Regions from separate parts of the Flavobacterium sp. B167r genome, predicted to be linked through region 1. Evidence: riboswitches for the same ligand, from Rfam matches in the RefSeq annotation. Region 1 holds a riboswitch; the other holds the start of a gene.
The links. Region 1 has a riboswitch for S-adenosylmethionine ahead of QLQ96_RS07275 (alpha/beta fold hydrolase). Riboswitches for the same ligand answer to the same signal wherever they lie in the genome.
Positions count from the first base shown of each region.

Region 2: linked by a shared signal. The riboswitch ahead of QLQ96_RS22220 (DUF4369 domain-containing protein) and the one ahead of QLQ96_RS07275 (alpha/beta fold hydrolase) in region 1 are both predicted to bind S-adenosylmethionine.

Region 1 is NZ_CP124859.1:1,604,214-1,611,696, reverse strand. Features, by position in the region: gene QLQ96_RS07305 (RrF2 family transcriptional regulator) at 1-196, opposite strand, end outside; gene QLQ96_RS07300 (trans-sulfuration enzyme family protein) at 435-1,607, opposite strand; gene QLQ96_RS07295 (OsmC family protein) at 1,727-2,152, opposite strand; gene QLQ96_RS07290 (hypothetical protein) at 2,168-2,326, opposite strand; gene QLQ96_RS07285 (hypothetical protein) at 2,397-2,726, opposite strand; gene thrA (bifunctional aspartate kinase/homoserine dehydrogenase I) at 2,794-5,208, opposite strand; gene QLQ96_RS07275 (alpha/beta fold hydrolase) at 5,210-6,193, opposite strand; SAM riboswitch class I at 6,272-6,379, opposite strand; gene QLQ96_RS07270 (hypothetical protein) at 6,567-6,764, opposite strand; gene QLQ96_RS07265 (homoserine dehydrogenase family protein) at 7,407-7,483, opposite strand, start outside.
Region 2 is NZ_CP124859.1:5,097,577-5,105,059, forward strand. Features, by position in the region: gene QLQ96_RS22190 (TolC family protein) at 1-30, opposite strand, end outside; gene QLQ96_RS22195 (cupin domain-containing protein) at 321-797, opposite strand; gene QLQ96_RS22200 (NADP-dependent oxidoreductase) at 794-1,792, opposite strand; partial or broken gene QLQ96_RS22205 (winged helix-turn-helix transcriptional regulator) at 1,885-2,262, shown strand; gene QLQ96_RS22210 (aminotransferase class V-fold PLP-dependent enzyme) at 2,498-3,976, opposite strand; gene QLQ96_RS22215 (peroxiredoxin family protein) at 4,026-4,493, opposite strand; gene QLQ96_RS22220 (DUF4369 domain-containing protein) at 4,520-5,014, opposite strand; SAM riboswitch class I at 5,254-5,354, opposite strand; gene QLQ96_RS22225 (response regulator) at 5,565-5,825, opposite strand; gene QLQ96_RS22230 (sensor histidine kinase) at 6,015-6,347, opposite strand; gene QLQ96_RS22235 (sensor histidine kinase) at 6,386-6,751, opposite strand; gene QLQ96_RS22240 (PAS domain-containing protein) at 6,856-7,483, opposite strand, start outside.

The sequences.
Region 1 (7,483 bases):
GATAGTAACCGCCACCTTTTCCTTTCTTTGCTCCAAGAAAACCAGAATTTCTTAAAAGCAATAAAATACTTTCTAAAAATTTTATCGAAATATGTTCACTTTTTGCAATTTCTGCTATTTGTACAGGATCGTTATTTTCTCTTCTGGCTAAATAGGTTAAAGCTTTAATTCCGTATTTTGTTTTCTTTGAAAGCACTAATTATAATTTTAGATTTTAGATTGCTGATTTTAGATTTAATTGTAAATCAATAATCTAATTTTATTAGGAAACAAAAATATGCTTTTTAAATTAGAATATTGTTAATATTCTACTTAATCTATCTTATTTAAAAAATGAAGTGTTTCTGCCAAATAAAAAAGACGATTTCAAACAGCCAAAACTGTCAAAAATCGTCTATAAATAAGATTTTTTTAATCTTAAATCTACAATTTATTTAAGAAAGTGCTTGTTTTAAATCAGCGATTACATCTTCTACCGTTTCTAAACCAACAGAAACACGAACCAAACCTTGCGTGATTCCAACTGCCAATTGATCTTCTTCAGATAATTTGCTGTGCGTTGTAGAAGCTGGATGCGTAACAATCGTTTTTACATCGCCAATATTTGCCGAAAGAGAACAAAGTTTAATTTTATCCAAAAATTTCCTTCCTGCTTCAAGACCGCCTTTGATTTCGATCGCAATAATGTTACCGCCTAAACGCATTTGTTTTTTAGCAATTTCATATTTTGGATGAGATTTCAAGAACGGATATTTTACACTGTTTACATTCGGATGGCTTTCTAAAAATTCTGCCACTTTTAAAGCATTCTCACAATGTTTATCTACACGAACAGCCAAAGTCTCTAAACTTTTTGACAAAACCCAGGCATTAAATGGTGACATTGCAGGCCCCGTATTTCTTGAAAATAAATATATTTTACGAATTAATTCTGCTTCTCCAACTGCAACTCCGCCTAAAACACGACCTTGTCCGTCCATTAATTTTGTTGCTGAATGAACCACGATATGAGCTCCGTATTTAATTGGTTGCTGAATATATGGAGTCGCAAAACAGTTATCGATTATTAAAATCAGATTGTGTTTTTTTGCAATTTGCCCCAACAATTCTAAATCAATTACATCTACACCAGGATTTGTTGGCGTTTCAGCATAAAGAATTTTAGTATTTGGTTGAATAAAACTTTCAATTGTTTCCGGCTTGTTGATATCAAAATAAGAAGTTTCAATTTTCCATTTTGGGAAATACGTCATGAAAAGTGCATGAGTTGATCCGAAAACACTTCCTGCCGAAACAATATGATCTCCCGATTCTAGTAATGCAGCAAAAGTAGAATAGATTGCAGCCATTCCGGTTGCAAAAGCATAACCAGCTTCTGCACCTTCCATTGCACAAACTTTGTCAACAAATTCGGTTGTATTTGGATTGCTGAAACGAGAATAAATATTGCGGACTTTTTCTTCTGTAAATGAAGCTCTCATATCCTCCGCATCTTCAAATACAAAACTTGAAGATAAGTACAAAGGTGTTGAATGTTCCTGAAATTGTGTTTTTTCTAAATGTGTTCTAATGGCTTGTGTTTCAAAGCCAAATTCTTCTGTATTCATTGTGTTGTTTTTTGTTTTGTTTGAAGTTTCAAGTTTAACGTTTCAAGTTATAACCAAATTTAAAATTCAAACGGTTTAGAGAAATTATCTAATTCCCTAATTGACTAATTTTCTTATTATTATAAAGCTTCGTTATTTAAAACCACTTTATAACTAATTGTTGCTGTTGGTTCAACCGTTTTGGCAACTGAGCAGTATTTTTCAAAAGAAAGTTGCGCTGCTTTTTTTGCTTTTTCTGGATTAATTTCTCCTTCTAAATAGAAAACCACATCGATTTCTTTAAAAGGTTTAGCTTCTTCGATTTGTACGCGCGTACCTTCAACCTCAGCATTAAAAGAAGTGATTTCCTGACGCTGTTTTTTCAAAATTGAAATCATATCGATAGCGCTGCATCCTGCAACTCCCATTAATACTAATTCCATTGGACTAGCACCTAAATCGCTTCCACCAAATTCGGCTCTGCTGTCAACGTCAACTATGTGTCCGCGTTCATTTTTTACTTTAAAATGAAATGCGTCGTTTACTCTGTTTAAAGTTACTTTCATGGTATTTATTCCTAGTTATTTGTCTTTTTTATCTAATTTATTCCAATATTCTAAAATCTGTTTTTTAGATTCTTCATCTAAAGATTTAAAATTATCAGAAAATTTATCTTTTTTGAAATCATCTGAAACATTAGATTCTATCGTATAAAATTGGTCTTTTTGCGAAAAAATCAAATGAACCGACTGTTGTTTAAAATCTGCATCATAAAGTCCGTAAATAAAAAGACCATCAACGCTTTTATCTTTATTGCAATCCCAAAAAGCTTTTCTGCTTCCCCACGCCGAAATAATTCCATTTATGATTTACTTCTAAAATAGATTTTACAATCCATTTATCATTAACTTTTGTAAATCTTTGAAAATACATTTTGTCGGGAATTGCATTCTTTTTCAATTTTCGAAAAATAAATACATTATCCTCATTTCCAACAGAACTTACTTCATCTATCTGAATTGCTCTAACACCTTTATAAGGAAAAACTTCCTGTGTGTAACTGTCTTTATTTCTAACAACATTGGAAATTTGAGCAGTCAAAATGTTTGAAAACAATAGCAAAATGAAAATCTTTTTCATACTTTATATTTAATTATTAAAACACAAAGTTAAGATTTTTCTTTCTTCTTATTTGTTGCAATAAGGTTTATCCTTTATCAGACAATCTTAAAATATCTCCAAAAACTCCTCTCGCTGTTACCGCAGAACCCGCACCGGCACCTTGAATAACAATCGGACGATCTCCATAAGATTCTGTGTAAATTTCAAAGAAAGAATCAGAGCCTTTTAATCCGCCAAGCGCTGTGTCTGATGGAACTGAAACTAATTTTACTTCTAAATTTCCCTTGTCATTCTGCAAATCTCCAGACAATTCACCAATATATCTTAAAACGTGATTTGGCTGTTGTTCTGCTTTTATTTTCGCATAAATTGAATCGAATTCTTTCAATTTCGTTAAGAAATCTGCCGCACTTCCTTCACGCAAGTGTTCTGGAATTAAATTCTGAATTGAGATTTCTTCAAATTCATTTTGCAAATCCAATTCTCTAGCTAAAATTAATAATTTTCTTCCAACATCATTTCCACCTAAATCCTCACGCGGATCTGGTTCTGTATATCCGTTATCAATTGCTTCTTGCAAGATTTCGCTGAAAGGCGCATCTTTCGCAGAGAAATTATTGAATAAATAACTTAATGTTCCTGAGAAAACTCCTTTAATTTTAGTGATATTTTCTCCTGAAAGATGCAGTAATTTGATCGTATCAATTAACGGCAAACCTGCACCAACATTGGTTTCATATAAATAATTCTTTTGATTTTCTTCTAAAGCGCTTCTTAGTTCTTTATAGAAACCATAGCTCAATGTATTCGCTACTTTATTAGAAGAAATCAAGTCAAAACTGTTCTCTATAAGCGGAATATAGTTTTCGACGAAAGTCGCACTTGCCGTATTATCAATTGCGATTAAGTTTTCTAAATGATGTTCATTTGCATAAGCAATAATATCTTTTATTGTGTAAGCCTCGCCTTTTGTTTGAATATCATTTTTCCAACTGTTAGTAACGCCATATTTATTCAAAAGGAGCTTTTTTGAATTCGCTATAGCGAAAACATTTAGCTTAACATCTTTACGTTTTTCAATCGCTGAAGCCGACTCTAAAATCTGATTGATCAAAGTTCCTCCAACTAATCCGTGGCCGAAAATTGCAATGTTGATCTTTTTAGAAACACCGAAAATTTCGCCATGAATTACATTTAAAGCTTTGTTCAATTCTTCTTTCTTCACAACCAAACTCACGTTTTTACCCGTAACCGTATTGTTGAACAAAATCGGAACAATTTTATTTTTGATTAAGGCGGTGTAAGGTTTATGGAAAGTGCTCAAATCCTGACCAATAATCGAAATTACCGATACATTATCTGTTACCGTAATCTGATTAACATCTTTAGAATAAAAGTCATTTTCGAATTCTTTTTCTAATTCGACCATTGCAAGCGTCGCTTTTTCAGTTGCAACCACAAGTCCGATTCCTCTTTCTGAAGAACCTTGCGAAATGATACTCACACTGATATTATGATCGCCCATTACTTTAAAAATTCGGGCATCAACTCCTGATTTTCCAAGTAATCCTCGTCCTTCAAGATTTACTAATGATACGTTTTCTAAAACTGAAAGCGTTTTAATTCCTTCTTTAGAAGAATCTGAAGTGATTAAAGTTCCACGGTTTTCGTGATTGAAAGTATTTAAAATTCGTAACGGAATATTCTTTTCCAACAAAGGAATAATCGTTTTGGCATGAAGAATCGTTGCGCCGAAATTTGCCAGCTCATTTGCTTCATTAAACGATAAATATTCGATTTTCTTAGCATCTGCAACCAAATCAGGATTTGCAGTGTAAATTCCGTCTACGTGCGTGAAGTTTTGCAATTCTTCAGCATTTAAATAATTTGCGATTAACGAAGCGGTATAGTTACTGCCATTTCTACCTAAAGTAGTTGTGTCGTTGTTGTTGTTAGATCCAATGAAACCTGTAACTATATTAACCGTTTCTCCGTTATGTTCTTTAAAATAATTGACTACATTTTTCTTTGAAAGCTGCTCCAAAGGCTGTGCATCGCCAAATTTAGAATCGGTTTTCAATAACTCTCTCGTATCAACGAAGTTTGCTGGAATTCCTTTTTCCAATAAAATAGCCGTTAATAATTTAGCCGAAAGCAATTCTCCTTTCGATAAAATCTGATCTTTGATTTTTTTGCTGTAATCTCCAATTAAGCTTACACCTTCAAAAAGTTTATCTAAGACGTTAAATTCTTCTGACAAATCAACTTTCGGGTAATCTGATATCTGATATTTTTTAAAATTCTCTAATAATTCTTTATAACTGCCATTTTTAACAGCGATGCTTAAGATAAATTCCAATTCGTCTGTCGCATTTCCGCGCGCAGAAACCACAACGGCAATTTTTTCACCTTGATTTACTTTATCTGAAATGATAGAAACAACTTTATTAAGTCCTTCTCCGTTTGCTAACGATTTACCTCCAAATTTTAATACTTTCATTTTATTTCTTTATTGTTTCTGCCTTAAAAATGTCGGCAAGTAAATGATCTAATTGTTTGTACTCGATTAAAAAAGCGTCATGTCCGTGAACCGAATCAATTTCGCTATAGAAAACATTGTCTTTGAACTTCTTCAATTCTTCGTAGGTTTCTACGTTTTCTTTTGCTGTAAAAAACAAATCCGAATTGATTCCGACAATATGAATTGATGCTTCTGTTTTAGACATTAATTCTTCAAAACTTTCACTATTCCTAGTGATATCAATTGTTTTAAGCAACTGATTCATTAATTTATAAGAAGATAATTGAAATCTTTTCTGCAATTTTTTTCCGTGATGCTCCAACCAGCTTTCAATATTAAAAATCAAAAGATCTTGATTGATGGTACGCTGGAATTTTTGTTTGAATGATTCTGGCGAACGATAACAAAGCATCGCATGAATTCTTGCATCTTCGATTGGTTTTGAAGAATTGTTTAAAATTTGCTCTTGCAAAAAGCAATTTGCAATAAGCCAGTCGGTAGATTTCCAATCGCTCGCAATCGGAATAAGATTTTCTGTGATGTTTGGCGCTAAAGCTAAAATTTCCCAAGCAATTCCACCTCCGACAGAACCTCCGATAATGGCAAAAAGCCTTTCGATATTTAAAGCCTTTACACCTTCAATAAATATTCTTGCAATGTCTCTGGTAGTAAAATCTAAATAATTATTGATTAAGAAAGAATCGCTTCCGTTTCCAGGAATATCAAAGGCTAAAACGGTATAAACAGCAGTATCGATGGTTTTACCTTCGCCAATTAAGTCATTCCACCAGCCATTTTCGCCAGTTACCTGTGAGTTCCCTGTTAAGGCATGATTAACCAAAACAATAGGCGCGCTGTGCAACGGCTGTCCTGCAAGCGTAAAATTTAACGGTATAGAATGATAAGATGCACCACTTTCTGTGATAAAATCTTGAATTATAATGGGATTTGGTATATTTTCCAATTTCAAATCTGTTGTATTATTGATTTGTATATGGAAATATTAGAAAGAAAAAACTAGGTTTAACTAGAAAAAATCTTGTTGTTATCTTTCCATGTTTGGCATGGTAGAATGTAGCACCTTCTTCGTTTTACCGAAGGGTTGCTAAGGCTTCATCGGGTCTAATCCCTCGTCCTTTCTTTATAACATTTCAATATTTGTTTGAACTTAACGAGTGCAAATTAACTACTATTTTCTCTAACAAACAAATTTTATCTAAAAGTGTTTGTTAAATTTCTGAGACTAAATCTAGAAAAACTATTATACGCAAAAAATTACCGAACAAAAATGCACAGTAAAATTAAGCAGGTTTTACCCTAATATATGATACTTTTCTTTAGATAAAAAGCGTTTCATTTTCTTTTGAATACATCAAAAACAATAAAGAGTTTGGTGCTTTTTTGGCACTACCTTTATCTTCTGTAATTCCAAAGCTTGGGTGAGCCAATTCATTTGTTGGCGGCGGATTACTATTTTTTGTCCTTCTGTTTTTCAATTTAGAAATTTTTTCTGCGAAGTAGTTCAATTTGCTCATGATATTAAGTTTTAGTTAAGTTGTGTTTTATAATCTTTATTTCTCTTTTATCTTTTTGTTAAATCATTTTCTGGAATAAAAAAACCCTTTTGGATTTTTAGATACCAAAAGGGTTTAAGTTTTTCAAACTCATTTATGCTTTTAGTATCAACAGACGTACGCGCAAATAAGCGCGACAGTAAACATCTTGTTTATCTGTAAGGATTTATTCATCTGTGATTTATATTGTATTTTAAAATTCTGCATTTCTGTTAAATTAAAAAGCCTCCTAATATTTCTTAGGAGGCTTTTACTATATTATTATTGTATTCTTACAATTTTTTAAGCAATAGACACCCCCGCCTCGGTCTTAACCGAAATGGCACAAAACATTTTGTTGACTTTTAAGTTCATTTATTTCTAGTAGTTTTTGGGTATAACAAATATGCAAATATTTTTCTTATTACACAAATAAAATTCAAGAATTTAATTACAAAAATCGTTAAAATTGTGTTTTTTAACGACAAAAAACATCTTACAAAACAAATTGAAAGATAAATATGACTAAAACAATCAAGAAATCAGTGCTTTTTGCTTTCTAAACTTCCTTAACAAATCAGTTTATCAAAGAACATCAGTTATATTTTTCTATTTTTGAGAGAATTAAGACAAAACAGTCTCTTTATTTCTAATTCTTTCGGCAACTTTTAGAATATCGGTTATAATTCCTCTCGAAATTG
Region 2 (7,483 bases), 1.9 Mb from region 1:
ATTTAAAACTCTAAATTGCCAATAACTCATTCGATTATATTGATTTAGTTTTGCTTTTTTTGGGAATTTGTAATCAATATTATTTAGCAAACTTTCTGTAGAGGCTTTGAAATTCTTTTTAAGGCAGTTATTTTCGAATTAAATTTAAAACTTTAATAATCAAAACTTTAAATATAAATAATCAAAATGGTTTCATATTATAAAATGAAACCATTTTGAGGTATTTTTGAGCCTATGCTAAAACAAAAAAATCGCATCAATCAATTTCTGATCGATACGATTTACAAATAAATCAAAATGTAATTATTGGCGTATAACTTTTATTTTTCAGCTTTAGACGCATCCAGCAAAACAGCCAATTGAATGCATGGCGAATCAGATCGATTGCTCCAAGCATGATTAGTTCCACGTTGAATAACAATATCTCCAGCTTTCAACAAGGTTTCTTCTTCATCAACAATTAGATAAATTTCACCCGAAATAATAATGATATAATCTAAAGTATCCGTCTGATGCATTAAAGGATGCGGCTCTCCTTCTTTGGCTATCACACCCAAATCTTTATCGGGCGGAATCTGGACATAACGAAAATAACTTCCATTTTTTGGCGTGTTCGGAAAAGCAGTATTCTTAATAACTTTTTCTTCAAATTTTGCAGGTGTCGAATCTGTTGACCAAATATCTGAAATGATTAGTCCCGGAAAATGTTCTGAGACATTTGTAACAATTTCATCTTGTTCTATAATTGATTTTCCATTTCGTAAACCTGTTACGATTCTTCTTGGTATTGTTTTCATTCTTTATTGATCTTCATTATTAATTTTCTGCCGCTTGTTTTATTTTCTTTTAGAATTGAAAGCGCTTTCTCAACAGTTTCTTTGTTCAATTCACCAACTATAGAAATACTGGGCGGACTAATTATTTCATTTTCTATTATATGGCTTAGTTCTGTTAATCCATTTTTATAATAATTATATTGTTTTTCAATTCCGTATGCATAATTTGAAATATTGTAAATTGAAGTTCCTCTTGAAAAAAGAATTCCGCGGGATTCTGGAGTCGAAAAATTGGTAACATCAATATAAATTCCGTTTATTTTTAGGAGTTTTGCGGCAATTTCAGCGACATTATTTCCTACTAAATCTACAGCAATATCAAATTTTTTATTTTCGTTTAAAGAAAGAGCCCTTTCGTAAATATCTTCTTTTTTATAATTAATGATTTGTTTTGCTTTAACTCCAAGATCAACCAAAGAAGCGATACTTTCTTCATTTCCTGCGGTAACTACAAAATTGGAAAAACCTTTCGCGACAAGCAGTTTGATAAAAATATTTCCTACTCCTCCAGCCGCTCCTGTAATCAATATCGAATCAGTCAAAGAAGCATTCATTCGTTTAAAAGCCTGCAAAGCGGTAAGTCCCGCTGATGGAATTCCTGCCGCTTGTTCAAAAGAAATATTCTGAGGTTTGTTGACTGCAATTCCTTCTGGAACACAAATATATTCAGCATAAGTTCCGTTTGACCCCATACTTCCTGATCCGCAAAACACAGCGTCGCCAATTTTAAACTCAGTTACTTCACTTCCAATTGCCGTAATTATCCCCGAAAATTCACGTCCTAGAATTGGCGAATGAATCAACTTTCTTTCTGAGCCGTTTTCGGTCATTTGATAATCAATCGGATTAAAACCTGAAGCCATAATTTTTACCTGAATCTGATTTGATTCAGGTTGCGGAATTTCAACTGTTTCCAGCCTAAATTCACGATTTTCCTGTAATACTATTGCTTTCATTTTTATCAGTTTAGTTTACAAAAGTATCGCCGTAATATTTTATTTTTGTTATGGGTTAACCCGAGGTAACCGGTTACCAAAGAGAAACTAGTATGGCAAAAATTAATGATAATGGAGTACTTCGCGAAGCCAATTGTTCTGAAGAACTTATGGCAATGCGTGACAGTCTTGATGTTTTAGGTGGAAAATGGAAATTGATGATTCTAAGATTTTTAACTAATAGAACTCATCAGGTTATCCATTTTAAAAAAATGCAGCGTGAGATTAATGGAATTTCTGCTAAAATGCTTAGCAAAGAACTTAAGTAGCTTGAAACCAATTTACTCATTTCCAGAACCGAGCAAGATACTAAACCTGCTACAGTGATTTATGCTATTACCGAATATGGAAAATCCGTCCTTCCTGTTACAGAAACCTTAGTTAATTGGGGATTGGCGCACCGAGAAAAAATCATCGAATCGATTAAATAATCTTTTCAAGATACATAAGAGGTTATAAAAAACAATTTCATTCCGTAGGAATGTCTCGTCGGTAGAAGACAATTTGAATTTTGATATGCGTTCCGTAGGAACGTTTGATTATTGAAACATGCCATTTTCATATCAGGTGTCCCTACAGGACGCAACTCAAATAATATCATTTTTTTCTACCGACGAGATATTCCTAACGGAATATTAAATTGCTCAACTAACTAACTAACTTAACTCAAACTAACTTAAACCATTCTTTAACATCTCTTTCGATGTTATCTTTAATCTTCGGATTTTCAAATTCATTTGAAACCGAATTATATTCATAATCTTTCTTCCATTTTTTATAATTCAGAGCTACTTTTTCAATCGCATCGCAGATATAAAAAAGCTCTTCATTACTCATAATTGGGTGCAATGACAAACGAACCCAACCCGGTTTATTGGTCTGATTTCGCTGCAATAATTCATTTGTAATTTCAGCCGATTTTTTTTCATTGATATTAAAAAGATAATGCGCATACGTACTGGCACACGACCAGCCGCCACGAACCTGAATTCCGAAACGGTCATTTAAAAGTCTAACAATCAAATTGTAGTGAATATCTTCAATCACAAAAGAAACACAGCCAATTCGTTCTGTTGTTAAATCTCCTAAAATTGATAATCCTTCTATTTTCTGAAGTCTTGAAAAACAAAGATCAAGCAATTCTTCTTCTCTTTTTTTGATGTTCTCCACACCCATTTGTTCTTTTAGCTCTAAAGCCAAAGCGGTTCTAATCACTTGCAGAAAACCTGGAGTTCCGCCATCTTCCCTAACTTCAATGACATCGCTATAACAATATTTCCCTAATGGATTGGTCCATTTTACGTTTCCCCCGCCTGGATTATCAGGAAAATCAGATTGATATAATTTTTCATCGAAAACCAAAATACCGCATGTTCCTGGTCCGCCCAAGAATTTATGAGGCGAAAAGAAAATCGCATCCAATTGTTCTTCTGGATCTTTTGGATGCATATCGATTTTGACATACGGCGCCGAAGCTGCAAAATCTACAAAACAAAGTCCGCCGTTTTGGTGCATGATTTTGGCTAATTCGTGATACGGCGTAATAATTCCTGTAACATTCGAACAAGCTGTAAACGAACCAATTTTCAAACTTCTATCAGCATATTTTTTAATTTCATCCGAAAGAACTTTTGGATCAACTAAGTTATTTTCATCTGGAGGAAGAATTACAACATCTGCATTAATTTCGTACCACGGAACTTGGTTTGAATGATGCTCCATGTGCGTAATAAAAACTACTGGTTTATCTATTTCAGATTCGTAGTTTCTTCTCACGCCAATAATGCGCTGAAGTTTGGATAAAGCAGCTGTCATTCCGCTTCCTGTAGTTACCAAAACATCTGATGAACTGGCATTAACCGCTTTTTTAATAATATCTCTTGCATGCTGATAAGCATAAGTAGACGTTTTTCCCGTCTGACTTGAAAATGAATGTGTATTGGCTATCATTGGACCAATTTTATTGAGCATTATATCTTCAATCGGAGCGTATAATCTTCCGCTGGCAACCCAGTCTGCATAAACTAGATTTTGTTCTCCATAAACCGATTCGAAAATATGATTGATTCCTACCGTATTTTCTCTAAATTTAGAGAAGTAACACTCAGATTCTGTTGGTTTTGTTGTTGGCTCAATAGCATTCATATCCTTATCATTTTAAATTAACTTAATTGTATTGTGTGTGTTTTCTTTATCAAATTTTATTCTCCAAAAGTGATTTTAAGGTCGATTGCAATTCTTCTCCATGCAGGTTTTTCGCAACGATTATTCCTTTAGAATCAATTAAATAATTTCCAGGAATTGCTCTCACTCCGTATAATTTGGCAACGGCGCTGTTCCAGAAAAGCAAATCAGAAACGTGTGTCCATGTTAGATTATCGTCTTGAATTCCTTTAATCCAATTTTCTTTCTTTTTGTCTAAAGAAATTGCTACAATGTTGAATCCTTTATCATGGTATTCTTTGTAAGCAGCAACGATATTCGGATTCTCTTTTCGGCATGGACCACACCAAGATGCCCAAAAATCTACCAAAGTGTATCCTTTTAAATTTTCATAAAGGCGAACTGGTTTTCCATCTGGATCTTTAGCGGTAAAATCAGGGGCTTTTTTACCAACTGCCAATCCGTCTAAAACGGTAACCAGTTCTTTTAGTTCTTTCACGTAAGTGATATTTTGAAGGCTTTTATCTAATAAAGCAATATTTTGAGTGATTTGCTCTGGCGATAATCTGTATGACCAATTTCTGTACAGCACATAAGCCGAACAATCGATTTTGGATGTTCTGTTATGAATTTGCTGATTTCAACGTCTTTTGTCTTTTTATAAGTTTCGAATAAATCTTGAGAAGCCGAACCTTCAACCACAGAACCCGTGTAATATTTCTTCGGATTTAGTTTTACTGTGATTGGGTCTTTTTCAAGAAAAATATACAAAGGCGAACTTTCTGTATTTACACTCAATCCGTATAATTCTGGTGTTTTTACTTTTGTTTTAAAACTAAAATTTCCGTCTTTTACTTTAGCCGAATCAATCGTGGTAAACATTTTATTGTGAAACTTCTGCAAGTAAACGTATTGTGCCACAGTATCGACAACAGTTCCTTTTAACTGCAGATTATTTTCCTGAGCTTGAGTTTGAAAAGCTCCAAGAAGCAAAGCAAAACCTAATAGTATTTTTTTCATTTTATTTTTAGTTTAAGATTAGACAAAAGAATTTCAGGCCAATGACAAAAGCCATTAGCGTTATTATTATTTTATAAAGGGAATCTGGGAAAGATTATCGTCTTCGCATTCAGAAAAAGGCAAAGCTGTTTTTTTCAAAAATGGAATTCAAGAGTTCATAACCGCTGTACAAAATAGATTCTGCTTTCATAATAAAGATTTTAATATGGATGAACTTAAACAGATTTACGGAGAAATCTTTCTTATCTACCCGCACAGAGCGGAAGGATTTAGCACCTTATTTGGCAACAGGTTGCTAAGACATCAATGGGCCTATTCCCTCAGTCTTTCTGGATAAGTATCATTATTTAAATTTTCTGTGATACAAATATATATTAATTCTACCGAATTAGTATAATTTAAATTGTGATTTTTTAAATTTTTATTTAGAAACACTTTTACATCATTACAAAACCATACAAATCAACACTTTAAAACAAATTGTTGTTTTAAAATCATATATTTTTTATAAAAGAAATTCATACTTTTTATTGAAATGTAATCTTTATTCTCAAAGAAAAACATGTAGATATTTGTTCTTTTCCAGATTTGGAAGCGATTCTTTTAATCCGTTTTCAAGATTTGAAGTAATTAATCCCAACACTTGTTTGAGGTCTTTAAAAGTATTCGGTTTCACAAAATAGCAGACCGCTCCAAGATTGGCGGCAGTGTCCATGTCATTTTTATGCGAAGAGGTCGAAATCATAATTACAGGAATATCTTTATAACGTTCCTCTTGTTTTAATTTCTTCAAACATTCCCAGCCATTCATTATTGGCATATTTAAATCCAGAAAAAAACCCTTGGAATTTTATTTTGATCTTTCAACATATTCAGCACTCCACTACCGTTTTCCGAACAATGGCAAACAATACTGTCGTCGATTTCAGCCAATGCTTCGCAAAACATTTCTGTATCATCTGTATCATCATCAGCTAATAAATCATCTTCCCTTCCATAATTAAATGTCTTTTATTTTTTGTTCAAATGGCAGTGTTATAATAAAAATGGCACCTTTATCAGCAATTCCAGTTGCGGTAATACTTCCGCCGTGACGTTCGGCTATTTTTTTACAAAGTGACAAACCTAAACCTGTTCCTTCGTAGCGATCTTTAGAATTTAAACGAGTAAACGTTTCAAAAATACGTCTTGTTTGATCAAGATCAAAACCAATTCCGTTATCTTCTACTGTAATTATAGCTACTTTATTTCCGTCTTCAATTTGTTCTGTAGCCGTTATGCTAACTTGTGGCGGAACGTTTTCTTGAGCAAATTTTATAGAATTATTAATCAAGTTATAAAACAGCTGATATAACAACACAGATGCTCCTTCTAGAATTGGAAGCTTTCAAAATAAATTTTACCATTGGTTTGTTGGAGCGCAATTTCAAGATCGGTTTCTATATTTTTAATGACTTCATTTAAATCGACTATTGTTGTTTTTTGCGAATCGGCATTTATTTTAGAATATGCCAGCACACCATCAATCATATTAAACATACGATCTGAAGCGACATGAATTCGTTCAATATATTTTGATGAAGATTCATCTAACTGTCCTTCCATATGATCTTCTAAACGGCTTAAGAAGGTTTTAATTTTTCGAACAGGTTCTTTCAAATCATGCGAAGCAACATGCGCAAATTGCTGTAAATCATCATTGGATCTTTGCAATTCTTTGGTACGTTCTGCTACCAAAATTTCAAGCTTTTCGGTAATAGATTTTTGCTCATGAATATCGGTGCATGTACCAAACCAATTGGTAATTATACCTTCCTTATCTTTAATAGGAAGCGCTTTGCTTAAAAACCAACGTATTCTCCTGTATTAGCATTCTTTAAACGAAATTCAAGCTGATAAGGAACTCCTGCGTTAACACTTTCGTACCAAGTTTTTGAAACTAAATAAACATCATCTTTATGAAGTTTTGAAATCCAGCTTGGATCACCAAATTCGCCTTCTTCAAAACCTGTATATTCGTACCAGCGGCTATTGTAATAATCAACAAAACCTTCTGAATTGGCTGTCCAGATAATTTGAGGAACCAAATCTGCAAGCTGCCTGAATCTTTCTTCGCTTTCTGCGATAACATTTTGAAGTTCTTTCTGCGAAGTAATATCACTCGACGCTCCAAACCATTCAATAATCTTATTTTGATCATCTAATATTGGCACTATTCTAGAGAAAATCCATCTAAGAGAATCATCACTATTGATAAACCTGTGTTCCATTTCAAAAATAGATTTCTCTACTATCGATTTAGAAATAAGATGAACTGCCATCTGCAAATCGCTAGCATGGATAAATTTATCCAACCAATTGACTCCACGTTCTCTTTCATTAGCTAAGCGTCCGTCTCCTTCTAAATCTTGCATAATCATCCAATCGGAATCCATTCGATAAACCAAATCTGAAGATGCGTTGATTAAG